Regions from separate parts of the Azospirillum palustre genome, predicted to be linked through region 2. Evidence: riboswitches for the same ligand, from Rfam matches in the RefSeq annotation. Region 2 holds a riboswitch; each other region holds the start of a gene.
What was found. A riboswitch is a leader RNA that binds a small molecule or an ion and turns the genes downstream of it on or off. The one in region 2 is predicted to bind manganese.
Positions count from the first base shown of each region.

Region 1: it holds a riboswitch for manganese, as region 2 does, so the genes downstream of both, CRT60_RS10080 (manganese efflux pump MntP) here and CRT60_RS17425 (manganese efflux pump MntP) in region 2, are expected to answer to the same signal.
Region 3: it holds a riboswitch for manganese, as region 2 does, so the genes downstream of both, CRT60_RS09455 (manganese efflux pump MntP) here and CRT60_RS17425 (manganese efflux pump MntP) in region 2, are expected to answer to the same signal.

Region 1 covers NZ_PDKW01000040.1:13,229-22,680, reverse strand. Annotated here, with positions in the region: gene CRT60_RS10090 (copper chaperone PCu(A)C) at 124-582, shown strand; gene CRT60_RS10085 (SCO family protein) at 590-1,216, shown strand; yybP-ykoY riboswitch at 1,465-1,565, shown strand; gene CRT60_RS10080 (manganese efflux pump MntP) at 1,668-2,210, shown strand; gene CRT60_RS10075 (MFS transporter) at 2,325-3,506, shown strand; gene CRT60_RS10070 (ZIP family metal transporter) at 3,562-4,248, opposite strand; gene CRT60_RS10065 (cation diffusion facilitator family transporter) at 4,376-5,365, opposite strand; gene CRT60_RS10060 (IS5-like element ISAzs10 family transposase) at 5,834-6,910, opposite strand; gene CRT60_RS10055 (metal-sensing transcriptional repressor) at 7,178-7,444, opposite strand; gene CRT60_RS10050 (lipid II:glycine glycyltransferase FemX) at 7,555-8,538, opposite strand; gene CRT60_RS10045 (MFS transporter) at 8,523-9,452, opposite strand, start outside.
Region 2 covers NZ_PDKW01000041.1:841,414-850,865, forward strand. Annotated here, with positions in the region: gene CRT60_RS17395 (MarR family transcriptional regulator) at 1-477, shown strand, start outside; gene CRT60_RS17400 (DUF2336 domain-containing protein) at 509-1,717, shown strand; gene CRT60_RS17405 (nitrate regulatory protein) at 1,723-3,081, opposite strand; gene CRT60_RS17410 (hypothetical protein) at 3,360-3,563, shown strand; gene CRT60_RS17415 (alpha-hydroxy acid oxidase) at 3,681-4,895, shown strand; gene CRT60_RS17420 (hypothetical protein) at 4,975-5,727, opposite strand; gene CRT60_RS17425 (manganese efflux pump MntP) at 5,844-6,413, opposite strand; yybP-ykoY riboswitch at 6,415-6,592, opposite strand; gene CRT60_RS17430 (ABC transporter ATP-binding protein) at 6,895-7,959, opposite strand; gene CRT60_RS17435 (ABC transporter permease) at 7,952-9,452, opposite strand, start outside.
Region 3 covers NZ_PDKW01000039.1:726,569-736,020, forward strand. Annotated here, with positions in the region: gene CRT60_RS09420 (efflux RND transporter periplasmic adaptor subunit) at 1-194, opposite strand, end outside; gene CRT60_RS09425 (TetR/AcrR family transcriptional regulator) at 201-959, opposite strand; gene CRT60_RS09430 (sensor histidine kinase) at 1,142-2,182, opposite strand; gene CRT60_RS09435 (response regulator) at 2,179-2,628, opposite strand; gene CRT60_RS09440 (sensor histidine kinase) at 2,618-4,117, opposite strand; gene CRT60_RS09445 (urate hydroxylase PuuD) at 4,314-5,501, shown strand; gene guaD (guanine deaminase) at 5,537-6,883, shown strand; yybP-ykoY riboswitch at 6,910-7,034, shown strand; gene CRT60_RS09455 (manganese efflux pump MntP) at 7,117-7,695, shown strand; gene tenA (thiaminase II) at 7,754-8,452, opposite strand; gene CRT60_RS09465 (ABC transporter permease) at 8,502-9,341, opposite strand; gene CRT60_RS09470 (ABC transporter ATP-binding protein) at 9,328-9,452, opposite strand, start outside.

The DNA.
Region 1 (9,452 bases), on a different contig from region 2:
CGACGGTCATCGTCACCCTGAACGCTCTTCGGCTGCTGCGCCGGCCGAAGATCGAACCTCTCCCGGCCGCCGACCAGGCGGTGCGATGCCAGCCAGTCCATTTCATCCCAAGGAGCATTGACCGTGAAATCGATCCTGACGGCAGGCGCCGTCCTCTTCGCCGCCTGTGCCCTGCCGGCCGCCGCCGAAACCGTCCGTACCGGAGCCCTATCGATTGAGCAGGCCTGGGCGCGCGCGACCATTCCCTCGGCCCAGACCGGGGCGGTCTATCTGACGATCCGCAACGGCGGTGCCCAGCCCGACCGCATCGTCGCTCTGGAGGCTCCGGTCGCCGGGCATGCCATGCCTCATGAAACCAAGCAGGATGGCGACGTGCTGCGCATGGCCGAAACCGGTCCGCTGAGCGTCCCCGCCGGCGGTGCCTTGGAGATGAAGCCGGGCGGTACGCACATCATGCTGATGGATCTGAAGGGCGGGCTGAAGCCGGGCCAGTCCTTTCCGCTGACCGTGACCTTTGAACGGGCGGGAACGGTCGCGGTGCCGGTGACGGTCGGCCGGGCCGGCGCCATGGGGCCGGAGTGACCGCCGGATGACGCTGCACCACCTTCGTCTCATTCTGTGGTCGGCAGTGGGCGTGGCGCTCGTCGCGGGCTTTGTGCTGCTCTGGCGGGCTTCGTCCGGCGGTCCGCCTGCCACACAGCCGGACCCCGCCCGCCCGCTGGCTGAGGGCAGCCGATGGCAGCTGCTGGACGAGCGGAACCAGCCCTTCACGCCCGCCGATCTGCCGGGACGGCCAACGGTGATGGTGTTCGGTTTCACCCACTGTCCCGATGTCTGCCCGACCTCCCTGTCCTACGTGGCAAACCTGCTCCGGTCGCTCGGGCCGCGGGGAGAGGCGATCCGGCCGCTGTTCCTGACCGTCGATCCGGAACGGGACACCCCCGCCGTCATGGCCGATTACACCGACCTGTTCGACCCCCGCATCCATGGCGTCACTGGCGCACCCGATCAGATGGCGGCGGCCCTGAAGAGCCTCGGCATCTTTTCCCGGAAGGTACCGCAGGAAGACGGCGGCTACACCATGGACCACAGCGCGACGATCCTGCTGCTGGACTCGGCGGGGCGCCTGCGCTCGACGCTGGACATCCATGAGGGAGAGGAGGTTGCCGCCCGGAAGATTGAACGGCTGCTTGTTGCAGAGGCCGGAAGCCGGTGACACCCAAGCGCGGCTATGGTTCCTCGCCGCCGCACTTGTGGAAAGCCGACGGCGAGGCCCCGTCTCCGAGGAGATCGCCGACCGCTTCCAGCCGGTCGACATAAAGAGGAAAACTTGTTGGGAAATGAAAGTATTTTAATGTTTAGCTATCCCAACCATAAATCGAGTAAAGCAAAGGAGTTGGAAGCGCAATATACCATGCCAAAGCCGCTCGCCGAGGGTTGACGATGAAAATACAGAGCTGTAGTGTCGCGCCCATTGGGGAGTAGCTTCCGGCAGCTAGCCGGGAACACGTCAACATTCTTGCGCTCAAGGACGCATGGCGCGTTCAGTGGACGATCGTCTGCCTAGCGAGACCAGTGTGTTCGACGATCCGCGCCGGCCGGATTCTCGAACGCGCTGTCTCACAAGACCGGCGGGATGGACGATGACTCCTCTATCGATTGCCGTGTTGTCGCTCAGCATGTCGGCCGATGCCTTTGCCGCCTCCATCGGCCGTGGTGCATCCCGCCGACCCACCTTCCCGGCTGCCCTCAAAGGCGGCTTGGTTTTCGGCGCCGTCGAAGCAATCACGCCATTGATCGGCTGGGCATTGGGCCTGGCTGCGGCAGGCTTCGTCACTGCCGTCGACCATTGGATCGCATTTACTCTGCTCGGCCTCGTCGGCGGCAAAATGGTCTGGGAGGGCTTCCAGTCCCAAGAGGGCGAGGATGATGCCTCCACCGGGTCCAGCCCCTGGACGCTGGTCGCCACAGCGGTCGGCACCAGCATCGATGCCGCCGCGGTCGGCGTTTCCCTGGCGCTCCTGGACACCAACATCATCCTCATCGCTCTGTCGATCGGTCTCGCCACCTTTGCGATGACCACCATCGGCATGATGATCGGCAAGGCGGTGGGCGTGCGCTTCGGCAAGGTGGTGGAAGCGCTCGGTGGCATCGCGCTGATCGGCTTGGGATGCTCGATCCTCGTCGAGCATCTCGACTTGTTCCCCTGATCTCTTCCGCAGGTCTCCTGCCGGCAGGAGCCATGCAAACACCACGTCCATGGGCGCAGCTTGCCGCACCACGATTACACTGCCCGGTAGTGAACGAAAGCAGCGAGGTCAACTTTGTCGCTCCGCTCCATACCCCGCAGCGTCGTCGCTCTGGGCTTCGTCAGCCTGTTCATGGACGTCTCCTCGGAGATGATCCACAGTCTTCTGCCGGTGTTCCTGGTTTCGGTCCTCGGCGCCAGTGCGCTGTCGGTGGGTCTCATCGAGGGCATTGCCGAGGCGACGGCATCCATCACCAAGGTCTTCTCAGGCGTGGTCAGCGATTGGGCCAGGCGGCGCAAGCCGTTGCTGCTGCTTGGCTATGGCATGGCCGCACTGACCAAGCCGGTGTTTCCGCTCGCCGATACGCTGGCCTCGGTGCTGCTCGCCCGCTTTCTCGACCGCATCGGCAAAGGTGTTCGCGGGGCGCCGCGCGATGCGTTGGTCGCCGAGGTGACGCCGCCCGACCTGCGTGGCGCCGCCTTCGGGCTGCGGCAATCGATGGACACGGTGGGAGCATTCGCCGGCCCCGCACTTGCCATGCTGTTGATGGTCCTTAGCGACGACAACTTCCGCCTTGTGTTCTGGATTGCGGTCGTCCCGGCTCTGATCGCCGTCGCGGTGATCCTGTTCGGCGTGCGCGAGCCCGACCGGGAAGCGTCCGGCGAACCGCGCCGTTTCCCGATCCGGCGTGGTCAGCTGCGGCGGCTGGATGGGACCTTCTGGCGTGTGGTGATGCTTGCATCAGTGCTGACGCTGGCGCGATTCAGCGAGGCCTTCTTGCTATTGCGCGCTCAGAGTGTGGGTGTGCAGGATGCCTACGCGCCGCTGGTTCTGATCGTCATGAACATCGTCTACGCGATTTCCGCCTACCCGTTGGGACGTCTGGCCGATCGGTTGGACCGACGCAACTTGCTGGCTGTGGGAGTCGGCCTGCTGGTCGTGGCGGACCTGGTTCTCGCGGCAGCTGGTTCCGCGCCGGCCGTCCTGGCCGGAGTTGCGCTGTGGGGACTCCACATGGGCGCTACCCAGGGTCTGCTCGCGGTCTTCGTCGCCGATGCCACGCCCGCAGACCTTCGGGGAACGGGCTTTGGCCTCTACAATCTTCTGACCGGAATTTTCCTGTTGGCCGCCAGCACCGTGGCCGGGGTGCTATGGACCGCGGTGGGTCCGAATGCAACGTTCCTGGCTGGCGCCGCATTCGCGCTGATCACCCTGGTCGGACTGTTGACCTTGGTGCCGGGAAAGGCGAAGAGCTAGCCCTCCGGGCGACACCTCCGTCTGGTGGCCCAAGCGAACTAGATTTTTCCTGACGCTACAGGAACTCCTCAAGGTAAATCAGCCCGAGGAAACCGACGAAGAATGCTACCGGCATCATCGGCGTGTCCCGTACCTCATGCGCTTCGGTCAGTAGCTCCTCGGTGACCAGATACAGCAGCGCAACGAGGCCGAAAGCGAAGAACCCGGATAGAATCGATGGCGGGAGACCGCCGAGCAGCAGGCCGACCACCGCACCAACCGGCATTGCCATCGCAATTCCCGTGGTCACCGCGACGATGCGCGGTTTGCTGGTGCCACTGCCAAATGCGCCAGCGACCGACAGGCCGAGGAACAGCAGTTCGACCGTCAACGCAATGGTGAGAAGCAGTCCCTCCTTCGCTCCTTGGAGAAACCCGAGACCAAGAACAAAGCCATCGACAAAGACATCCACTCCCGCCACGACGGTCATGCCAACCGATCCGCCGAAGCGCGCTTCCGACTGCTCAAGGGCGAGCATCGTCAGGACACCGATCACAGCCCCCAGGAGTGTCGACCAGGGAGCATTGGCATGGATCACGTCCGGCAGGAGTTCTGCCGCAGCCGCGGCGAACACCACGCCTGCAGCAAGGTGCTGGACGATGCTTCGGAACCTTTGGGACGGCGGCCAGCATGCGGTGGCGGCGCCCCCGCCAATGGCTGCTGCGACTGGGATGATCGTGGAGAGAAGAACGGTCTGGAACATGCCGGAACAACTCCGCAGCGGCAGGCGCGGTTCCGCGCCGATCAGCCGACAGGCGGCGGAATTGCTCTACCCGGAGTCTTGGACGCAGCCAGGCTGACGGGAGGAGCGGATGGATGGTCGCACCTGTTTAGACCACGTCAGCCGGAGCCAGGAGGCAGTCGCCGCCGTCATGCTCAACCTGAATGGTCACGTGCCCGATGCCGAACCGTTCGTTCAGGTCATGCGCGACCTCCTTCAGGAATGCGTCGTCGGTTCCGGCATCAGGGCGGACGAGGTGGGCGGTGAGTGCGGTGTCTGTTGTGCTCAGGCCCCAGATATGCAGATCGTGGACGGCAACGACGCTCGGCAGCCCGGAAAGATAGGCCTCGACATCGGCCCGGCTGCCCCCCTCCGGGACCGCGTCCAGGGCGAGGTTCGCCGACTCCCGCAGCAGGCCCCAGGTTCCGACAACGATCACCACGACGATCACCAGGCTGACCACCGGGTCGAGCCAAAGCCAGCCTGTCCAGCCGATGAGCAGCGCCGCCACAACAACCCCGAGCGACACGGCGGCATCGGCGGCCATGTGCAGGTAGGCGCCTTTGACGTTCAGGTCGGCATCCTTGCCGCCCATGAACAGCCAGGCCGTGACCGCGTTGATGACGATGCCGACGGCGGCAACCCACATCACGACGCCCCCCTCGACTGGTTCCGGATGCGTTAAACGGCCGACCGCTTCCCAGGCGATGGCTCCGACGGCGATCAGCAGAACGACGGCATTCAACAGGGACGCCAAAATCGACGAACTGCCAAACCCGTAGGTGTGCCGGAGCGTGGGGCGGCGCCGGGTGAGCCAGGCGGCTCCCCAGGCGAGCAGCAACCCAAGCACGTCGGACAGGTTGTGTCCGGCATCGGCGAGCAGGGCGACGGAGTTCGCCACGATGCCATAGAACGCTTCAATGACGACGAAGCCGATGTTCAGCACGGTCCCAATGGCGAAGGCGCGATCATAACTGGCTGGGCCGTGATGATGTCCACCAAGGCCATGGGAATGACCGGCATGATGATCGTGCCCGTGGTCATGGGGATGGCTGTGGGCTTCATCGCGCCGGTAGGCATCATCATGGTTGTGAGGCACGGATCTTTGCTCCTTGTTCTTTTGCGCTCGGTCCTCTCGCGCTCGTCTCATCGGGCCAGTCTCTAGCCTCCAGCAGTAAAAATCCTCGCGAAAGCTGGGAGGCGGGCTTCCTGAAGGGGCTCCAACCCGACGATCACCCCATCCAGCAGGGCGTCACGTTGGACATCGGCTGTGAGGGAGGTGTTCTTTTTGGGGTGCAATGGTCAAAGGCTGTTCCGTTCCGTGCCATGTCGATGACACCGCCACGCGGGATGCCGACGATGGTTCATGCTCGTGCGCCCATGGGGCCATGGAGTGGAAACACATCGGGTTGGCCCTAACAGGGCGCGGAAAAAGAACTGTGTATGACGTCCTTGCCTTCGCGGAGGCTCGAAATTTGCGCCTTTCGCACCCGTTTTGGTCGGAACCAGCGGGTGCACCCCGGTCTGGGGTGCCCAAGGCCGCCTTTTGGGCGGACTCCGGGCGCGATTATGCCGCCGCCAGCAGCTTAGGCAGGCGGATCAGGTTGTAGGCGGCGGCGGTCAGGGTGAACATCCAGCCGACACGGGCCATGCCGCGATGGCGCGTTTTGCGCAAGCCGGCTCCTTTGATCCAGCCGAAGACCTCTTCGATGCGCTTGCGGATTCGTAGGCTGACTGCGTAACCGGAGTGGCGGGTGGTTCGGCCGTCGATGGCCGAGCGGCGGTTGCGGGTGTTCTGGGCGACGTGCGGGGCGGCGCCCAACTCGCGCATGTTCGCCACGAAATCCTTGGTGTCGTAGGCCTTGTCGGCGCCCACCGTGATGTGGTGGCGGCCGGGGATGGCCTCGACCATGGACACCGCAGCCTCGCGTTCAGCCAAGCCGGTGGCCGCCGTCAGCCGGACATCAACCACCAAGGCGTTTCGGTTCTCCATCAACGCATGCCCCATGAAGGCCAGTTTCGCCGGCTGGCCGTTGCCCTTGCGGTACAGCCGCGCCTCGGGGTCGCTGGTCGAGGCATGGGTCTCGTTGGAGCGCTTCTCGCCGTGAAAGTCGCGTTCGCCGTTGCGTCCCGGCCCCGGCGGCTCACCGCTGCCATCCTTGGGCCGGAAGCTCTTTACCGAGGCCCACGCCTCAATCAGCGTCCCGTCCACCGAGAAGTGCTCGTCCGACAGCAACGCTTTCACCTTCGGCTGGCCCAGCACGGTGGCCAGGAATTTGGCCGCCACATCCCCGGCCAGCAGACGCTCGCGGTTCTTGGTGAACACCGTCACGTCCCACACCGGAGCGTCCATCGACAGGCCGACGAACCAGCGGAACAGCAGGTTGTAGTCGAGCTGCTCCATCAACTGGCGTTCCGAGCGCACCGAGTAGAAGGCCTGGAGCAGCAGTGCCCGCAGCAGCTTCTCCGGCGGGATCGAAGGCCGCCCGATCTTGGAGTACAGACCCTCAAAGGCCGGTGACATCACCTCCAGCGCTTCGTCCACAATGGCCCGGATCGCCCGCAATGGATGGGTCGCCGGAACCCGCGCCTCGCAACTCACGTAGCTGAAAAGACCCTCGCTGCGTTCGTCCGAACCCCGCATCATTCCCTCGACAGTCACCTTTTCCCTCAATGGAGGGAATCACGACACCACAGCCGTGCACAGCCCTTTTTCCGCGTCCTGCTAATGGAGCAGGGAAGGACGGGTCCAGAGATCCACCGTCAACCCGGCTTCTGCCTCTGGAACGTCAGGATGATGGAACCGGAAGATGGCGAGCCCGACGTCCCGGGCATGTTCGTACGGCTCACCGCGTCTCACCATTTCAGTGAAGGCGCGTTCGACAGCGGTCCGGCAGCACATAGCAGCCTCCTAAAGGTACTTGGCAAGCTCGCGCAGCTTGGCGAGCCGATCGCGGTCCTCTCGGGGAATGGGGCCGACGATCTCTTCGAGATGATGGTCGATGTGGTCGAGGATCAGGACGCTCTTCGCCTTCTCCAGGGCCTTGATGACAGCCTGCAACTGCTGGGCTATGTCGATACCGTCACGCCCCTCCTCGATCATACGGGTGATGGTGGCGAGATGACCTTCGGCTCGGCGCAGGCGGTTCTTCAGATCGGGGTTGTTGGCGTGGCTCATGGAACATGACCTATCCCCCTGGTGGGGATATTTCAAATCTTCACGTCACGCTGCTGTCGGGTTGGCTGGTGTCTGGCACAGTTTTCACTGATATGTTGCCGCCAATGCCGTCAGCGGAAAAGTCCGAGAGTCTCCACTGCCTCGCCACCCAAGCCAAGCTTGAACTCGGTGACGCCAGGGGCATCCTCCGGGTTGATTCCGCCGAGATCGAGTGCGGTGACGCCGCGCTTCTTAAGCTCCTCGATCGCCCGCCACAGCACCAACCGCATGGCGTTGCTCTTGCGCCCAGCCTCATTGGACCAACCGACCTGATAGGTCGCCGCCTGCCCATGGATGAAGAGCAGCGCTGCCGCCACCGGCTCCTTTCCGGCAAGCGCCGTGACCATCAGCACCCCGCCGGCCTTGTGCAGCGCGTTGCGCAGTCGGACAATCAGCGTCCCCGACGCGCTGCGGTAGCCCTTGGATTCCGCCTGTTTCTGATCCTGCCGCACCAGCCAGGGCAGGTTCTGCGCGGCCGGGTCGACATCAAGGGCAAGACCGGCCGCCTCGGCGGCACGCAGTCCTTTGCGCCACGGGCCAGTGAAGCGGGCGCGAATCGCCTCCGGCTTCAGCGACAGGTCGAGCCAGACCGTCTGATAGCCGGGTGCGATACGACGGAAGCCACAGCGCTCCAGCATCGCCGTCATCTCCGGCGACGCCGGCAACTCTGGCAGCAGGCTGACCCGGCTGAACAGGTGGTTCGGGTACTCCCGACGCAGAAGCCGGAACACGGCCTCGGCCGTCTCCGGTGCCGGCGTCTCTCCCAGCCACAGCGGTCCGCGGTGGATGTGGGTCTGGCGGAACAGCTTCAGCGAGTGGCGCTGCAGCACCTGCACCAGCCCGATCGATCGCTCCCCCTGCTGGATGAGGCCGAGCCGCGGAACATAGCCGCGCGTCTTGGCCATTGCGCTCGCATAGCCGAAGCTCTGCGGCAGCGTCGAACGTGGGATCGCGGCGTAATGCCGCCCCCACTCGCCGACGGTGCCCTCGTTCCACAGGATGGTGACGGCGGGATCCGGGATCATGGCGGAGGCCGCGGTCAACGCTCCGGCCATACCGGATGCTCGCGGTCGATCACCAGCGCATGGCTGTGGCGGTGTCCGCCCCCGGTGGGCTCGGCTCCGGCAAGGTGCGGGTGGCCGGCAGGCAGGTTGTCATGGGTGTGCGGCAGTTCGGCCGGGTCGTCGACCGGCCACAGTCGGGAGGCTAGGCCGACCGCCGCCGCGGCGATCGCTGCGAGGACGGCGAAGGTCGCGCCCAATCCGGCGGTCGTCCCAAGCCAGCCGGCCATCGGGTAGGTGATCAGCCAGCAGGCATGAGACAGGGCGAACTGTGCGGCGAACAGGGCGGGCCGGTCGGGTGAATGCGCCGATCGCTTCAGCAGACGGCCGGTCGGGGTCTGTGCCAGCGAGTAGCCGAGCCCAAGCGCGAACCACAGCGGCAGCAGCCAGCCATAGCCCGGCAGCAGCGTGCCGGCCGTCAAGCCGATGACCAGGACGGTCGCCCCGCCCAGCATGGCCCGGCGGTCCGGCAGAGTGTCGAGCAGATGCGGCAGGGCCAGAGCGGCGATCATCGAGCCGCTGCCGAAGGCTGCGAGCGCCACCGCCGTCGCTGTCTGGCCGAGACCGTAGCGCGCCTGGACCAGCACGACGGTGTTGACGATCACCATCGAACTCGCAGCGGCGATGGCGAGATTCAGCGCCAGCAGCCCGCGCAGACGCGGTGTGGCGAGGTACCGTCGCACCCCACGGGTCGTGCGGTCGTAGATGCCGCCCTGGGCAGCGGCGTCAACCCGCGGGCTTGGCAGGACGACCGACACCACCAGGGACGCGGAGACCAGGAAGCCGACGACGGTGCCGGCGAACAGGGCGTGGAAGCTGACAACCGTCAGCAGGGCAGCCGCCAGCATCGGGCTGACGACGCTCTCCAGATCGTAGGCCAGCCGCGACAGGGAGAGCGCCCGGGTGTA
Region 2 (9,452 bases):
GGCGAGGATCTCGACCTCGCCGACTTCCACGGCATGGCGCGGCTGATCGAGCGGATGCACCGCCGGTATCTCGACGTCGTCCGCGTCGGCCTGTCCAAGCAGGGCGTCGAGGACATCGGCCCGGTGCAGGCGCTGATGGTCATGCTGATCGGCGAGGACGAGCTGTCGGTCCGCGACCTGATGGAGCGCGGCTATTACCTGGGCTCCAACGCGTCCTACAGCCTGAAGATCCTGGTCGACGCCGGCTACATCAACCGCGCCGCCAACCAGCGCGACCGCCGCACCGCGCGGCTCCAGCTGACCGACAAGGGGCGGGAGCTGTGGGAGGGGCTGCGGCGGATGGAGCAGGCGCAGGCCGAGGCGCTGGTGCGCAACGAGACCGAGGTCCGCGACCTGAAGGCCAGCTACCGCACGCTCCGCCGGCTCGACCGGCTGTGGGGCGACATGGTCCGCTACTCCTGCCTCGATTTCGACTGAAGGGTCTCCTCCGATGCCGCAGCCGGGTGCCATGATGCCACACGCCGCCGCCCACCCAGACGCCCCCCACCCCAACGGCCTGTCGTCGAAGGATGTGGAGCGGCTGCTCGTCTCGCCGAACGCGGAAACGCGGATCGAGACGATGAACAAGCTGTTCCACGATCTGGAGGCGGGGGCGCTGAGCCCGGCCGAACGGTCACTGGCCATCGAGGTGGTCCATTGCTTCGCCGGCGACGCCCAGGTGGCAGTGCGCGAGGCGGTGGCCTGGCAGCTGCGCAACAGCCCGCTGCTGACCGGGGATCTGGCGGAGCGGCTGGTCCGCGACGTCGGCCGGGTGGCCTTCCCCATCCTGCGCGATGCCGCCGGCCTGACCGACGACCTGCTGCTGGACGTGCTGTCCGATCCCGATTCCGGCAAGCATGTGGCGGTCGCCAGCCGCTCCACCGTCTCCGCCCGCGTGTCCGGCGCGATTGCCGAGCGCGGCAACGTCATCGCGGTGACGGCCCTGCTGCGCAACGACGGCGCCGAGGTGCCGGACAGCGCGATGAGCCGAGCGCTCGACCGTTTCGGCCGCGTCCGCATGGTCAGCGAGGCGGCGGCCACCCGCCCCGGCCTGTCGCTGGCGATGGTCGAGCGGGTGGTCGCCTTCGTCTCCGACAGCATGCGCACCACGCTGATGCAGGCGCACGGCCTGTCGCGCGAGCTGGTCGAGCGGCTGGTCGAGCGCGGGCGGGAGGCGGCGACCATGCGCCTGCTGCGCCCGGTGCTGCGCGGGGCCGAGGACATCGACGCGGCGATCCAGTGGCTGCACACCAACCGCCGGCTGACGCCGGTCCTGCTGTTCCGCGCGCTGTGCGCCGGCGACCTGTCGCTGTTCGTCGCCGGCATGGCGGTCCGCGCCGGCATCCCGGCGGACAATGCCCGCCGGCTGGCCTGGGACGACGGCGAGCTGGGCATGGCGGCGCTGATGAAGAAGGCGGCCGTCGCCCCCGGCCTGACCCAGCCCTTCCAGGTCGCGGTCGGCGTCGCCAAGCGGATGGAGTATGAAGGCGGCGACGCGGGCCGCGAGGATTTCCAGGCGGAGGTCATCGGCGAGCTGTTCACCGCCTGCACCCCCACCAACGACTGGATGGTCGACGATCTGCTGCTGCAGCTGTTCGACCAGAAGTCCGAGGAGGTGATCGACCGCGCGCTCGATCAGGCGGGGTTGCCCTTCTCGCCGCTGCGGACGGTGCAGTAGTCAGGTCATGCGCCTCCCGCCGTTCCCCCCGGCGCCGTGACGCCGCGGAGGATGTCCGACATGCTGAGGATCGCCTCCGCCACCTCGACGATCCGCTTGTTCTGGTTCATCGCCGTCTTGCGGATCAGCTTGTAGGCCTCCTCCTCCGACAGGTTGCGGGTGGACATCAGCAGGCCCTTGGCGCGGTCGATCACCTTGCGCTCGTTCAGCGCCGCCTTCGCCGTCTCCAACTCCAGGCTGACGTCGCGCAGGCGCTGCGACTGCGCCTGCATGACGTCGAGGACCGAGCGCATCAGCTTCGGCGGCAGCCCGTCGGGGGCATAGAGCCCGGCGCCGTCCTGGCCCTGCCCGTTCGATGACGGCCCGTTCACGCCCGCCCCGGCCAATCCCGACATCGCGGGAACGGCATCGACCAGCATCATGGCGACCGGCAGCACCGCGTCGGGACCGCCGGCATCCGCCCGTCCGAGATCGGCGCGGGCCTGGGCCAGCTTGGCCTCGCACAGGCGGCGGAGATCGTCGGTCAGACGGTCTTCCACCGTCTTCAGCAGCTCCATCCGGCGGGTCGAGCGGTCGAACCAGATCTCCGGCGTGATGCCCGACAGCTCGCCATGGCGGGCATCGTCGCTGAGCGCGACCGCCCGCATCCGCTCCACCTCCGCCACCGCCGGGTCGGCCAGGGCGGTGCGGAAGGCGGCGGCATGGGCGGGGTCGGCGAACTCCGCGAAGATGCGGAAGGCGCGGTTCTGCGCGTCGATCAGATGGGCGAGCCGGCCATGCTCCACCCCGTCGAAGCGCCCGCGCGAGAAGCCGGCGCTGGCGGTCGCCCGCTCCTGCCCGGCGAATTCCTTGCCCTGCACGACATTGAACAGGGCGACCAGCGCGCGGGAGATCGCCGGGTCGGCGGCGATGTCGGCCGCCTCGAACAGCACGGACAGCAGATGGCCGACGATGTCGGTGAAGGCCTTCACCGAATCCTGCGGCACCAGCGCCAGCGACGACACCTGGTCGCGCAGGGCCGGCAGCCCGTCCAGCGCATAGAGCGCGATGGCGGCCCGGCTGTAGAACTGCGCGCCGCAGCTGAGGCGGTCGAGCTGCTCGTCCACGAGGTCCAGCCGGTCGCGCAGCACCGACTCCAGCGTGCGGGCGTCGGCCTGCCAGCGGGCGCGGTCCTCGGCGAAGCGGGTGCCGCCGGAGCCGAGATAGATGGAGGAGGCGCCGCGTTCCTTCTGCAGGGCGTGGATCAGGGCGCTGAGATCCCGCACCAGGGCGCTGACCGCCAGAAGCTGTTCGACATCGCGGATGCGGCACAGCTTGGCGGTGCGCAGGAAGCGCGCCGCGGCGGCGCTGGTTCCACTCTTCATGGCGTCGCGCTCCGTACCCATCCAGCCTGTTCCCCCGACGTCGCCCGGCCCCTTGGCCTGTACAAGCAATGGATATGCCAGCGAAAAAGCCCCTCTCCCCCTGCGGGGATAAGGGCTTCCCCCGCTGGACGGGGCTGCCCAGCCTTTGCCGCGCCTGCCCAAGAATCGGCGGGATCGCCGAAAAATTGGGCGGGTGGGTGCCGCAACATTGTGCAGCGCAACATCGGGGGCCCGGCGCTGTTGTCGTCGGTGTCCCCCATTCCGGAGTCGCTTCCACGATGACCAAGAATCCCTTCATGAGCGCGTGGCTGTCCTGGGCCAACCGCGCCAGCGGCATGTGGACCGCCGCGGCGATGTCGGCGGCCCGGCGCAACCAGTCGGCGGCCCAATCGGCGATGATCAAGGCCATGATGACGCCGCCGAAGGCCGGGCCAGCGAAACCGAAGCCGAACTCGAAGCCCAGGTCGAAGCCGGCGCGCTGAGCGCCGGGACAGCAAGGCAAAAGGGCAGCGTCGCCGCAGCCATGGCTTGACGGTGCGCGGACGGAGTGGCCAAATCGACGCCCTTCCGTTTCGCGCGCAACCGTTGAGACACGCCCCATGACCTCCGTTCGCATGCCCTCCTCGCGGCCGCCGTCGCGCTGGGCGAACCTGTTCACCGACCGGCCCGTCACCTGCATCGAGGATCTGCGGCAGCTGGCGGAATGGCGCGTGCCGCGGATGTTCTACGATTACGCGGATTCCGGCTCCTACACGGAGTCGACCTACCGCGCCAACGAGTCCGACTTCGGCCGGATCAAGCTGCGCCAGCGCGTGGCTGTGGACATGACCAACCGGACGCTGGCCAGCAGCATGGTCGGCCAGCCGGTGGCGATGCCGGTGGCGCTGGCCCCCACCGGCCTGACCGGCATGCAGCATGCCGACGGCGAAATCCTGGCCGCGCGCGCCGCAGCCAAGGCCGGCGTGCCCTTCACCCTGTCCACCATGAGCATCTGCTCCATCGAGGACGTGGCGGAGAACACCGACAAGCCCTTCTGGTTTCAGCTCTACGTCATGCGCGACCGCGCCTTCATCGACAAGCTGATCGACCGGGCCAAGGCGGCGGGCTGCTCGGCGCTGGTGCTGACGCTCGACCTCCAGATCCTCGGCCAGCGCCACAAGGACATCAGGAACGGGCTGTCCACCCCGCCGAAGCTGACCGTCGGCAACATCCTGGACATGGCGACCAAGCCGCGCTGGTCGATCAACATGCTGCGGACCCACCGCCGCACCTTCCGCAACATCGTCGGCCACGCCACCGGGGTCAGCAACCTGTCGTCGCTGTCCTCCTGGACGGCGGAACAGTTCGACCCGACGCTGAACTGGGACGACGTGCGCCGCATCAAGGACCGCTGGGGCGGCAAGCTGATCCTGAAGGGCATCCTCGACCCGGAGGACGCGGTGATGGCGGCGGACACCGGCGCCGACGCACTGATCGTGTCGAACCATGGCGGGCGGCAGCTGGACGGCGCCATCTCCTCCATCTCGGCATTGCCGGCCATCGTCGAGGCGGTGGGCGACCGCATCGAGGTGCTGATGGACGGCGGCATCCGCTCCGGCCAGGACGTGGTCAAGGCGCTGGCGCTGGGCGCCAAGGGCACCTTCATCGGCCGCGCCTTCCTCTATGGGCTGGGTGCCGGCGGCGAGGCCGGCGTGGCCCAGTGCCTGGAGATCATAGCCAAGGAGATGGACGTGACCATGGCGATGTGCGGCCTGCGCGACATCCGGCACGTGACCTCCAACATCCTGGCGGGAAAGCCGAATTTCGGGGGCTGACCGGGGGGTGGGTGCCTCCGTCCCGGCCGGCGGGATGGAACGGCGTGGAACGGTTTTCGGGTGATGTTCCATCGCCCGCCTACCGGCGCCGGACACCGACGTCAGGCGAAGGCGACCGCTTGTAAGCCCTCTCCCCCCTGGGAAGAGGGTTGGGTGAGGGGGGCAGCGCGGACGGAACGACCGCGCCAGGGGATTGCCAAGGGGCAGTATGCCCCTTGGCGGCGCGCGGATCGCGCGCCAGCCCCCTCACCCTCCCCACGCCTTCGGCGCGGGTCCCCTCCCTCTCCCCGGGGGAGAGAGGGCTATCCACGGTGCGTTCGCGGATGGCGCCGGGCAGGTCGTCGTCGAGTTCGGGGACGGTGACGGCGGGCGGGTCTTCCGGGCGCGGCGCCCGCAGCGTTTCCTCCATCATGTCCCGCGAGGGGTGGCGGGCGGTCCCAGGACCGGGGATGAGGCCGAGCCGCTCGGCCAGCCAGCGCACGGTGGCGGGATCGCCGGACGTGACCAGCCGCTCGATCTGCTCGGCCACCAGCACCCGCAGCGAGGACAGCCGCAGTTCGGCCTCGCGGTTCAGCGCCTGCCGCTCCCACCAAACCCTGTGACGAAAATCCTTGGAGCCGTAATAGGCCCGCCACAGCGTCGTACGGCTGCACCCCATGGCGCGCGAGACCTGAAGGAAGCTGTTGCCGCGCGCCAGCATGCCGGCGGCCATGATCCACTGCTCTTCATGGAACTGCGAACCGGGAACCAGCGAGCCTTCGGCAGGTGTCGGCGGCTCTTCGGCCCAGCGGGGGAAATTGTCGCCGGTGAAGCTGCGGGGATCGAGGGGCATGGCAAGGCTCCGCGGTTGGGAAAAACACGCGGCAAGCCTATAAGGAATTTCCCCAATTTATAGGATTATTTTCATTTCCCGCATCGCCGCTCGCCGTCGCTCCCCACCGCTCCCGGTCAGGCGAACAGGTCGAGATGCTCGACCAGGATCGAGGTTCCGAGCGCGATCAGAGCCAACCCGCCGAGCACCTCGACGATCTTGCCCATGCGATGGCCGACGGCCCGGCCGATCAGCATGCCGATGGTGGTCATCGCGAAGGTGGCGAAGCCGATGGACAGGGCGATGGTGACGATGTCGGATCCGAGAAAGGCCAGGGAGACGCCGACCGCCGCCGCATCGATGCTGGTGCCGACCGCCGTTGCGACCAGCGTCCACGGGCTGGCGCGCCGGGCCTGCCGCTCCGGATCGTCGGTCTCCGGCTGGAAGCCTTCCCAGACCATCTTGCCGCCGACCAGCGACAGCAGCAGGAAGGCGATCCAGTGATCGACGGCGGCGACATAGCTGGCCGCCGCCAGCCCGAGCGCCCAGCCGACCAGCGGCGTGATGGCCTCGACCACGCCGAACACCAGCCCGCCCTTGATGGCGACGGCGACGCTGGGGCGCTGCGACGCGCCACGGCCGATGGAGGCGGCGAAGGCGTCGGCAGACATGCTGAGCGAGAGGACGGCGATTGAAAGAGGGGTCACGGAGCGGATCCGTGCCGGACATATGAGACAGCATGTCCGAAATCCGGCCGGCGCGGACCCTCGGGCACACTGGTCTCGCTAGGCAGACGGATGTCCGCTGAACGTGCCATGCACCGCATCGGGCACAAGAATGTTGACACGTTCCCGGCGAGGCGCCGGAAGCTACTCCCCAACTGCGGCGACCATATAGCGGCAGTCATTGGGCGTCAACCGGCAGGATGCCGGCTCCATTCGACTTTCAAGATCATGGAATGTCAGACGGAGAGCCTGCGCTTTCCCTTCATTACTTTTCAATTAAAAATTTTTCACTCTATAGAGGAAGGTATAATTCAGTGCCGGGTCTGCGGGCGCGACGGACGCCGGTCTACAACGTGGCGCAGACCATCCCCAAGGAGACCGGGCGGCCCTATGCGCTGATCGAGGTTTGAGGATCCCCTCTCCCCGGAAGGGAGAGGGGATCCTGGTGCGGCGGAAGCCCCGCTCAGAACACCCAGAGCTGTTCCGGCGGCAGGTGCAGCCAGTGGGTGCCGGCCGCCAGCGGGCGGCCGAAGGCGCGGAGCGTCTGGTCGCCGCAGCGGAAGACATGCTCCCAGTGGCTGCCGAGATAGAGCGAGGTCTCCAGCTGGGCCGGGATGCGATTCTCGCCATCCCCTCCCCCCGGGCCGTCCACCACGTCGACCTGTTCCAGGCGGATGACGCCGGTGGCCTCCTCCGACACGCCCTTGCCGGCGCGGTCCTTGCCCCACAGCGGATGGCCGGACAGCTCGATGCGGGCGTAGCCGCCGCGCTTGTCCTGCACCCGGCTCTTGATCTGGTTGTTGACGCCCATGAACTCGGACGCGAACAGGCTGACCGGCTCGGTGTAGAGCTGTTCCGGCGTGCCGGCCTGGACAATGCGGCCGCCGTCGAGCAGGACGATGCGGTCGGCGATCGCCATCGCCTCGACCTGATCGTGGGTGACGAAGACGGCGGTCAGGTTCATCCGCTTGATCAGCGTGCGGATCCAGATGCGCGCCTCCTCGCGCAGCTTGGCGTCGAGGTTCGACAGCGGCTCGTCGAGCAGGATGACCGGCGGGTTGTAGACCAGCGCGCGGGCCAGTGCCACGCGCTGCTGCTGGCCGCCCGACATCTGGTGCGGATAGCGGTCGCCGAGATGGCCGAGCCCGACGCCGTCGAGAACGGCGGCGACGCGCTGCTGAAGCTCCGCCTTGGCCACGTTGCGCAGGCGCAGGCCGTAGGCGACGTTCTCGAACACCGTCTTGTGCGGCCACAGCGCGTAGGACTGGAAGACCAGCCCGAGGCCGCGCTTCTCCGACGGCACGTTGAGGCCGGCGGCGGCGTCGAACACCGGCTGGTCGCCGATGGAGATGACGCCCTTCTTCGGCTCCTCCAGCCCGGCGATGGAGCGCAGAAGCGTGGTCTTGCCGCTGCCCGACCGGCCGAGCAGGGCGACGATCTCGCCCTGGGCGAAGGTGGCGGTGATGCCCTTCAGGATCTCGGTGCTGCCGTAGGACAAATGCAGGTCGTCGATGATGAGCTTAGCCATGGGAGCGTTTCCCGAAGAGCGACATCAGCAGCAGGCCGCCGCCGATCATCGCGATGTTGACGGTGGAGAGCGCAGTCACGAGGTCGACGGCACCGGTGCCCCACAGCGAGACCAGCAGCGAGCCGATCACTTCGGTGCCGGGGGCCAGCAGATAGACACCCGTGGAGTATTCGCGCATGAAGGTGACGAAGATCAGCAGCCAGCTGGAGAACAACCCGACCTTGACCAGCGGGATCGTCAGGTCGCGCGACACCCGGCCGGGGCTGGCGCCGACGATGCGGCCGGCCTCTTCCAGTTCGGGGCCGATCTGGAGCAGCGCGCCGCTGACCAGACGCATGCCGTAGGCGAGCCAGACCAGCGTGTAGGCGACCCAGATGGCGATCATGGTCTGGCGCAGCGGCGACAGGAAGGGCGTGAACAGGAAGACCCAGAAGATCGCCAGACCGGCGACGAGGCCCGGCATGGCGCGGGGCAGCAGGACCAGATAGTCCATCAGCCTGGTCCAGCCCGACTGCCAGCGGTGGGCGGCGAGGTTCAGCATGGTGTAGACGCCGACCGACAGCGCCCCGCCGACCGACGCGATCAGCAGCGTGTTGACGATGCCGCGGGTCAGGTTGGGGAACTCCATCAGCTCGCGGAAATGCGCCAGCGTCAGCACGTCCAGCAGGTTGACGCCCTCGCCCCAGCTCGACACGAAGGCGCGCAGCACCAGGCCGCTGATCGGCACCACCACGGTGAACAGCAGCCACGCGGTGATCATCGCCGCCGCCGGCCAGCGCCAGACGCCGATGGACACCGGCTTCTGCGCCGCGGCCTTGCCCTTCACCGAGACGTAGCGGTTGGCGGCGCGCAGCAGGAAGCGCTGGAGCGCCACCAGCGGCAGGGCGATGCAGATGATCGCCACCACGACCACCGCCATCAGCTGGTAGGATGGCGTGCCCAGCTTGTTGGTCAGCTTGTAGAGGTAGGTCGCCAGCACGAGGATGCCCTCGGGGTCGCCCAGCACCAGCGGCAGGCCGAACAGCTCGAATCCCAGGAAGAAGACCAGCACGGCGGCGTAGAGGATGTTCGGCATCACCATCGGCAGGCTGACGGTCAGCGCCGTGCGCAGCGGGCCGGCACCGGTCATGCGCGCCGCCTCCTCGACGTCGGAGCCCAGGCTGCGCAGGGCCGACGAGGTGTAGAGGAAGACGTGCGGGACGTGGGTCAGGCCGGCGATGACGATCAGCGTCGTCTTGGAGTAGAGATACCAGGGGACGAAGCCGAAGACGCCCTTGAACCACAGCGTGACGAAGCCCGCCGGGCCGAGGCTGACCACGAAGCCGAAGGCCAGCACCACCGACGACACGAACATCGGCACGAGGATCACCGGCTCGATCCAGCGGCGGCCCGGCAGGTCGGTGCGGGCCATCAGGAAGGCGAGCATGGCGCCGACCGGCACCGCGATGGCGGTCATGCCGAAGGCGATGACGCACGAGTTGTAGAGGGCGTCG
Region 3 (9,452 bases), on a different contig from region 2:
CGGAAGGTGTTGAAGCCGTACAGCCCCGCACCCAGCAGCCCCAGCACGATCAGCGTGATGACGATGCGCACGGTCAACCGCCCGCGCGTCACCGGCTTGCGCGGCGGCGAGGTGGGGGGAGGCGCCCCGCGACCCGGCTCGGACGCCGGGTGGCCGAATGACGTCTCGGTCTTTGGCGAATGGTCCAGGGTCACGTTCGGCTACTCCGGTCTCTCGGGTGTGGGGTCGTCATTCTTGGCTGCGCCATGTGCGGGCTTGGCCGCATCGTTTGCCGGCGGTGGCTGGGAAGGCACGAAGGGGAAGCGCCCGCCGCTTTCATGCGCGGCGATGGCGGTGTCACGCAGGCCGAGCCCGCGCAGGATGAACCAGATGGTCTGGCGCGCAAGGTCGGGACGGCCGCAAGGATAGGGAACGATGGCCCCGCCCGACAGGCAGACGGTCGCCATCATCTCGCACAGATGCTCGGCAAGCCAGAAGCCGTTCTCCGCATCGACCGGACCCGGCAGCCGGTCGCCGGCAGCGGTCGCGGCCTCGATGGAGGCGGCGAAGCAGGGCAGGAAGCGGCTGCGGATGCCTTCGAAGACCTGCCGCATGAACTCGCCGTCCTCCAGCAGGCTGATGATCGACAGGCGGTGGCGGGCGCGCTCGTTCGGATCGACCGGCAGCTCGATCACGAAGTAGTTCACCATGCCCTGGATCATCTGCACCAGCGTGCCGGTGCTGGGCGGCAGCGACACCAGCCGCTCATATTCCGGATCGCCGTCGATGCAGCAGAGGAAGATCGATTGGTAGAGCAAGGCCTTGGACGGGAAATGCTTGAAGATCAGCGCCTCCGACACGCCGGCGGCCTGCGCGATCTCCTTGGTGGTGGTCGCGGCGAAGCCCTTGCGCGCGAACAGCGGCAAGGCGGCGTCGAGGATCGCCCGCTTGCGGGCGTGGCTGTCGAGGCGCGGGGCCATCAGAAGGGGGCCATCGGTGGGGGCCGGGTCGGTCGCTTGTGATAAGTGAGTGCTTACTCACCTTGATGGCGGAGATATAGCTTGGGTGCGGCATCCTGTCCATGGGGTTCGGCAGGATGGCCGGCAGTCTCCTGCCCGGCCCCTGACAGGGGGCCGGCGGGGCGGGGTGCCCGAACGCGCGGTTACAGAGGCTGCAACGGCATCGTCAGCGTCACCCGGGTGCCGGCATGCTGCCGGTCGTGATGCAGCAGCGCCCCCAGGCTGGCCGCCATCGCCTGGACGATGCGGGTGCCGAGGCCGGTTCCCTTGGGGGCGTCGTCGCCGGAGAAGCCGACCCCGTCATCCTCGACGCTCACCGACAGCTGCCCCTCGGCGGCCATCGCCCGCACGCGGATGCTGCCGGCCTGGCCATCGGGATAGGCGTATTTGCAGGCGTTCGTGACCAGCTCGGTCACGATGACCGCCAGGGACACCGCCTTGTCGGTCGGCACCGAAACCTCGTCGGCGACGACGACGAAGCTGTCCGGGCGCCGGGACGCCATGGCGGTGTGCATTTCGGCCAGCAGCGTTTCCAGATAGGAGTCGAACCGGACGGAGCGCACGTCGTCGGAGGTGTAGAGGCTCCGGTGGATGCCGGCGATCGCGGTGATGCGCACCTGGGTCTCGTCCAGGGCGGTGCGGGCCATGGAATCGGACAGGCCCGACCGCTGCATCCGCACGAAGGCCGCCACCAGGGCCAGACTGTTGGCGACCCGGTGGTTGACCTCCCGCAGCAGCAGCTCCGCCCGGTCGCGGGCGGCGCGCACCTCCCGCTCCGCCTGTTCCCGTTCCCGGCGCAGATGGGCCTTTTCGAGCGCCTGCTCGATGGCCGCCGCCAGCAGATCGAAGAATCCCTCGCCGGCCTCCTTGGGAACGTAATCGTCAGCACCGGCCTTCAGCGCCGCGACGGCCACCCGCGTGTCGCCGGCACCGGTGACGTAGATGACCGGCGGGGCGTTCTCGCGCGCCAGCAGGGCCGGCAGTATGTCCAGCCCGGTTTCCCCCGGCATCTCGTGGTCCAGACCGACCACCGCGATGCCGCCCCGTTCCAGCCGTTCCAACCCGACCCGGCCATCCTTCGCCCACTCCACCGCATAGCCGCGCCGTTCGAGTTTCCGCTGCACCAGCCGGGCCATGGCAGCGTCGTCGTCGATGTAGAGGATGCGTATGGCCGGGTCGGTCATGCCTCCGCCTCGGGGATCTGGATGACCGAGAAGAACAGCCCGAGCTGCCGGATCGCGGTGGCGAAGCTTTCGTAGTTCACCGGCTTGGTGATGTAGACGTTGGCGCCGATGTCGTAGCAGCGCTGGATTTCCTGCCGGTCGTCGGTGGTGGTCAGCACCACGACGGGGAAGCGCTTGGTGTGGGGGTTGGCCTTCAGCCTGGACAGGATATCGACCCCGGTCATGTCCGGCAGGTTCAAATCCAGCAGGATGAGAAGCGCCCGGCCTGAGCTGGCCTGTCCGCTTCCGTCCGGACCGAACAGATAGTCCAGCGCGCTGGTGCCGTCGGTGAAGGGCACGATCTCGTTGGTGACGCCGGCCCGCCGGATGTTCTTCTCGATCAGGCGGGCGTGTCCCTCGTCGTCCTCGATCATGACGATGCAGACCGTTTGGGGGTCACGATTCATGAGCGGACTTCTCCGGGGACAGGGCAAGAACTTTCGGAAGGCTTATGCGAAAGATACTTCCCTGTCCAGGAACCGAATCGACGGTGACGTCGCCTTGCAGGCGCCGGACGAGCGTGCGGACATAGGCGAGGCCGATTCCCTCTCCCGGACGGTCCTGCACGCCGGAGCGGCGGAACAGCTCGAAGATGCGCTCGTGATCCTGGGCTGCGATGCCGCGGCCGTTGTCCGCGACCTCGAAGATCAGCAGCCCCGCCTCGGCGCGTCCGCGGATGGCGATCCGGCCGGGCCGGGCCGGGTCGAGATATTTGATCGCGTTGTCCAGCAGGTTCCCGAACACCTGCTCCAGGGCGAGCCGGTCGGAGACGAGCGACGGCAGCGGGCCGGCGATGTCGATGGCGCAGCGCAGTTCGCCGGCCCGGTGGCGGTAGCTGGCGACCGCGTTTTCCAGGAAGGCCTGCATGGAGATGGGCTCCGGGTTCAGCGTCCGGCTGCCCTGGCGCGACAGGGCGAGGATGGCGTTGATCAGGCGGTCCATCTTCGTCGTCGACGTGCGGATGAAGCCGATGGCCTCCGGCATGTCCTCGGCGACGGCCCGCCGCGCCTCCGCCGCCGTGGCGTCGTCGCCATCCGCAGGCCGGCGGTCGAGGTCGGCGGCTACGCTGGCCAGTCCGGCCTCGAACTCGCTGGTGAAGCCCATCACGTTGACCAGCGGTGCGCGCAGATCGTGGCTGACGATGTAGGCGAAGCGCTGGATCTCGTCGTTGGCCCGCTGCAACTCCATGGTGCGCTCCGACACGCGCTGTTCCAGGGAATCGTTGAGGGCCTGGATCGCGCGCTGCGCCTGCATGAGGGCGCGCGTGTAGCCGACCGCGATCCACACGGCGCCGCCGACGACCAGCAGGATGAACAGGCCGCCCAGGATCGCCACCCATCCCGACGTCCTGGCCTGCCCGGTCAGGGCGCGGAGCTGGGTGTCGAGCTGGGCATCGGCGGGGGTGATCAGCTCGTCGAGCGAGCGCCGGGCATCGTCCATCAGCCGCATGCCGCGGCCGGTGCGCACGATGGCCAGGGAGTCTTCCCGGCGTCCGGCCCCCATCAGGGCGATGGTCTCCGCCAGTTCCTCCCGCTTTGCGGCGGCCAGACCGACGAGACGGTCGACGATGTGCAGCTCGCCGGCATCGCCGTCGACCAGTTCGCGCAGCCGGGCGATGGTGGCGTCCACCGCCGCGACCGCCGCCTCGTAGGGCTTGAGATATTGGCGGTCCTCGGTCAGCAGGTAGCCGCGCTGTCCGATCTCGGCATCCTGCAACTGGCTGAGCAGTGTCCCGGCGGCGACCCGCAGGGCCGTTATCCGGCTGACGGAGCGGGAATATTGCTGGGTGCTGTCCGCCAGCCATCCCGACATCATGATGATCGCCAGCAGCGCGAAGGCGGCGGCGAGCAGCATCAGAAGGGCACGGCGGGTGACTGTGCTGCCGGACGTGGGCATCGCGGAGAGCCGTGCGGTGCGAGGAAGGGTAAGCCCCTCTACCAATTCGCAGGAGGGTTGGCAACCGGCGGCACGGTCGGCACCCTTCCATCTTTCGTCATTTTTTGAAGCTGTTGGGACGGACGAATGGTTTTCCGCAGCTGCACACTGGCCTTACAGTCATGCCATCGACCTGACCGGAAGGAGCGTGCGCGCGATGGAGCCCATCCTGTGGGAATGGATCAACGCCCTGGCGCGGTGGCTGCACGTCATCACCGCCATCGCCTGGATCGGATCGTCCTTCTACTTCATCCATCTCGACGCCTCGCTGCGCAAGCGGACAGGGGCGCCGTCCGGGACGGCGGGCGACGCCTGGCAGATTCACGGCGGCGGCTTCTACCACATGACCAAATACATGGTCGCCCCGCCGCAGTTGCCGGAGGATCTGACCTGGTTCAAGTGGGAATCCTACGCGACGTGGCTCAGCGGCTTCTTCCTGATGTGCGTGCTCTATTACCGCGGCGCCGACCTGTTCCTGATCGACCAGGACGTGCTGGCGCTCAGCCATTGGCAGGCGGTGGCGATCAGCGTCGGGGCGCTGGTGGCGGGCTGGGTCGCCTATGACCTGATGTGCAAGTCGCCGCTCGGCCGCAACGACGGGGCGTTGGCTGTCGCCGGCTTCGTCATGCTGGTGGCGACGGCCTGGGGCATGACGAAGATCTTCAGCGGGCGCGGCGCCATGTTGCAGGTCGGCGCCCTGATGGCGACGATGATGGCCTGCAACGTCTTCATGCTGATCATCCCGAACCAGCGCAAGACGGTGGCCGCCATGCTGCGCGGCGAGACGCCGGACCCGTCGCTGGGCAAAAAGGCCAAGCAGCGCTCGCTGCACAACAACTACCTGACCCTGCCGGTCGTCTTCCTGATGCTGTCCAACCATTACCCGCTGGTCAGCTCCACCCGCTACAACTGGGCGATGGTGGCGCTGGTCCTGGTGGTCGGCACGGCGATCCGCCATTTCTTCAACAGCCGCCATGCCGGCAAGCCGACGCCCTGGTGGACCTGGGGTGTGGCCGCCGCCGGCATGCTGGGCTGCATCTGGCTCAGCACCATGGGGCCGGCGACGGCCGACACCGCCGCTGCGGCGCCGGTCAAGGTCGGCTACGCCCAGGTGGAGGAGATCGTCGCCACCCGATGCAGCATGTGCCATGCCGCCCAGCCGGTGTGGGAGGGCATCGCCACCCCGCCGCGCGGCGTCGTGCTGGAAGGCGACGGCATCCGCCGCCATGCCGAGCAGATCCGCCTGCAAGCCGGCTACAGCAGCGCCATGCCCCCCGCCAACATCACCGGAATCACCCCGCAGGAGCGGGCGGTGTTGGCGGCGTGGTCCGGGAACATTAAGTAACCCTCCCTCACAGCACTCCATCGAACCGGACCCCCATGCCCGACCAGTCTATCGCCGTCCCCGTTTCCGCCGCCATCCGCGGACGCCTGCTCAGCTTCCATCGCGCGCCCGCCGGGCCGGGCGATCTCGATTGCCTGACCTATTGTGAGGACGGGCTGCTACTGGTCGGGGCTGACGGGCGGATTCTGGAGGTCGGCGACTGGGACGATCTGCGCGGCCGGGTTCCGGACGGGGTGGCGGTCGACGACCACAGCGGCAAGCTGGTGCTGCCGGGCTTCATCGACACCCACATCCATTTCCCGCAGACCCAGGTCATCGCCTCCTACGGCGCCCAGCTGCTCGACTGGCTGGAGAAATACACCTTCATCGAGGAGCAGCGCTTCGCCGATCCGGCCCATGCCGCCGCCAACGCATCCTTCTTCATGGACGAGCTGCTGCGCAACGGCACGACCACGGCGGTGGTCTATGGCTCCGTCCACCCGCAGTCGGTCGATGCCCTGTTCGCCGAGGCCGAGGCGCGCGGCGCCGGGCTGATCGCCGGCAAGGTGATGATGGACCGCCATGCCCCCGCCGCCCTGACCGATACAGCCGACAGCAGCTACCGCGACGGCAAGGATCTGATCGGCCGCTGGCATGGGACCGGGCGGCAGCGCTATGCCGTGACGCCGCGCTTCGCCATCACCTCGACCGAGGCGCAGCTGGAGGCCGCCGGTGCGCTGCTGCGCGAGCATCCCGGCGTCCACATGCAGACCCATCTGTCGGAGAACACCGACGAGATCGCCGAGGTGGGCCGGCTGTTTCCCGGTGCGCGCGACTACACCGACGTCTACGACCGTTTCGGGCTGCTGGGACCGACCTCGCTGTTCGGCCACTGCATCCATCTGTCGGACGCGGAGATGGCCCGGCTGTCGGAGAGCAGCTCGGTCGCCGTCTTCTGCCCGACCAGCAACCTGTTCATCGGCAGCGGCCTGTTCGACCTCGACGCCCTGTCGAAGCCGGAGCGGCCGGTGCGCACCGCCATCGCCACCGATGTCGGCGGCGGCACCAGCTATTCCATGCTGCGCACGGCGGCGGAGGCCTACAAGGTGCTGCAACTGCGGCGGCAGAACCTGCCGGCGCTCGCCGCCTTGCACTGGATGACTCGCGGCAATGCCGAGGCGCTGGGCATGGCCGGCGAGATCGGCAGCCTGGAGCCCGGCCGCTGGGCCGACCTCGTCGTGCTCGATCCCGCCGCGACGCCGGCTATGCGACATCGCATGAAGGCGGTGGACGGCGATCTGGAGGAGGAGCTGTTCATCCAGGTGACGCTGGGCGACGACCGCTCGGTGGCTGCCACCTATCTGCGCGGCCGCAATTCGCACCTGCGGCAAACCGGCGCTTGACCCAAGCCCCTAGTCCCTGTAGGACTTCCGCCGTCATTGGGGAGTAGCCACCCGCCGGCAGCGATCCGGTGGGGTTCGCGTCAACAGACTTGGATGGTTCCGGCCTTCGGCCGTTACCGCCATGGCGCGCACGGCGACCAAAGGGTCGACCCGGCGAGACCAGTGGATCGGACATCTCCGCGGCCAGCCGGAGTCCGCCCGATTCCACTGTGTTGTCTGGCCCGGGAATAGCCATGATCGCCACGTCCCTCGCGCTCGCTTTCAGCCTTTCGATGGATAGCTTCGCCGCCGCTCTCGGCCGCGGTGCCTGTTCGCGCCGTGCCGGTTTGCCGGAAGCGGTGCGGGTGGGGGCCGCCTTCGGCGTCTGCCAGTTCGCCATGCCGCTGGTCGGCTGGGGCATCGGCATCGCCTTCGCCAGTCTGGTGGAGTCGGTCGATCACTGGATCGCCTTCGGCCTGCTGCTGGCGGTCGGCGGTGCGATGCTGCGCAACGCCATTATGGACGGCGAGGATGAGGGCGAGGAGGATTGCGGCCCGGTGCGCAGCGTGCGCGCCGAATGGCTGGCCCTGCTGACCACCGCCGTCGCCACCAGCATCGACGCCGCCGCCGTGGGGGCGGGGCTGGCGCTGGTCGATGTCGACATGGTGACGACCTCGGCGCTGATCGGCGTGGTGACCTTCGCGGTCGCCTTCGGCGGCGTGCTGATCGGCAAGGCCGCGGGCAACCATCTGGGCCGCTGGGCCGAGATGGCCGGCGGCGTCGTGCTGATCGGGCTGGGCGCGAAGATCCTGCTGGAGCACACGATGGGGTGACCTGGCGGGGTGACCTTGGCGGGGTGAGGAGGCAGACGCCTCCTCCTTCCCGTAGCTCTTACTCCGCCAGCGTCATCCCCATTTCCCAGAAGTCCGCTTCCAGCCGGGACGCCTGCCGGAAGATGGTCAGCAACCGGGGAAAGCGCGCCTCGGTCATGCCGTCGGCCGCCAGCCGGTCCAAATTCTCCCGCGCCGCCCGCGCCACCTCCTGATAGGCATCGCCGGCATATTCGGCGATCCAGACACGGTAGGGGTTGGCATCGTCGAGCGCACCCGGCAGCGCCGCCAGCCGGCGGCCGATCTCGGCATAGCCGATGATGCAGGGGCTGAGCGCGACATGCAGGTCCAGCAGGTCGCCGCGCAAGCCGGTTTCCAGCACATAGCGGGTGTAGGCCATCGTCGCCTTTGACTCCGCCGCCTGCTCCAGTTCGGCGGCCGGCAGGCCCCAGCCGGCGCACAGGCCGACATGCAGGTCCATCTCCATGTCGAGGATCGCCTTCAGCCCGTTCAGCGAGGCCCGCATCTCGCGCAGGTCGCGGCCCTTGTAGATGGCGAGCGCATAGGCGCGGGCGAAATGGATCAGGAACAGGTAGTCCTGCACCAGATAATGGCGGAAGCACTCCTGCGGCAGCGTGCCGTCGCCCATCCCGCGCACGAAGGCATGGTCGACATAGGCCGACCAGTCCGGCCGCGCCCCGGCGACGAGCCGGTCGAACAGGTCGGGTGTGGCAGGGTCGGCGGCGGTGGGCGGGGTCATGGCGGCTGTCTCCGGTGTCGCTGACGTAGTGGGGCCGGCACTCTACCCGCTATTCGCCGGTTTGCAGCAAGGCACCGCGCACCCGCGCTTGGTGGAAGGCATAGAGGAACACGGCGATGCCGCCCGCCATGTAGACGATGTTCAGCCCGACCGCCCAGGCCAGATGGTCCCAGCGCAGCGTGCCGTCGAACACCAGCGCCCGCATGCCCTCGAACACATGGGCGGACGGCAGGGCGAGCGCCACCGGCTGGAGCCAGGCCGGCAGGACCGACACCGGGTAATAGACCGCGCTGACCGGGGCCAGCATGAAGACGACGATCCAGGCCAGCCCCTCCGCCCCCATGCCGTAGCGCAGGATCAGCGCCACGATCAGCAACCCCAGCGACCAGCCCAGCACGATCAGATTGGCGAAGAAGGCGGCGAGCGGCAGGCCGAGCGTGAAGACCGAATAGCCGAAGAAGGGAATCGCCAGCCCCGCCGCCGGCAGCACGCCGATCAGGGTGCGCAGCAGGCTCATGGTCATCAGCGCCGTCACCCATTCGCCGGGGCGGAGCGGGCTGACGAACAGATGACCCAGATTGCGCGACCACATCTCTTCCAGGAAGGAGATGGAGACGCCGAGCTGGCCGCGGAACAGCACGTCCCACAGCAGGACCGCGCTGACCAGCACGCCGGCGCCCTGCGCCACCCAGCCGCTGCCGCCGCCGCTGGATGAGGCCATGAACTGGTTGATGTAGCCCCACAGGATCATCTGCATGGTCGGCCAATAGGCCAGCTCCAGGATACGCGGCCAGGAGCCGCGCAGCAGGTACCAGTAGCGCAGCACCATGGCGCCGACCCGGCGCAGCGAGAAATCCGCGCGCGGGATCGCCAGTTCATTCGGCGGCATCGGCAGTCTCCCCGGTCAGGATGCGGTCGTCGGAGGCGCGGGCGATGTCGAGGAAGACCTCCTCCAGCGTCTGGCGGCCGTAGCGGGCGAGCAGGGCCGACGGCGCGCCGC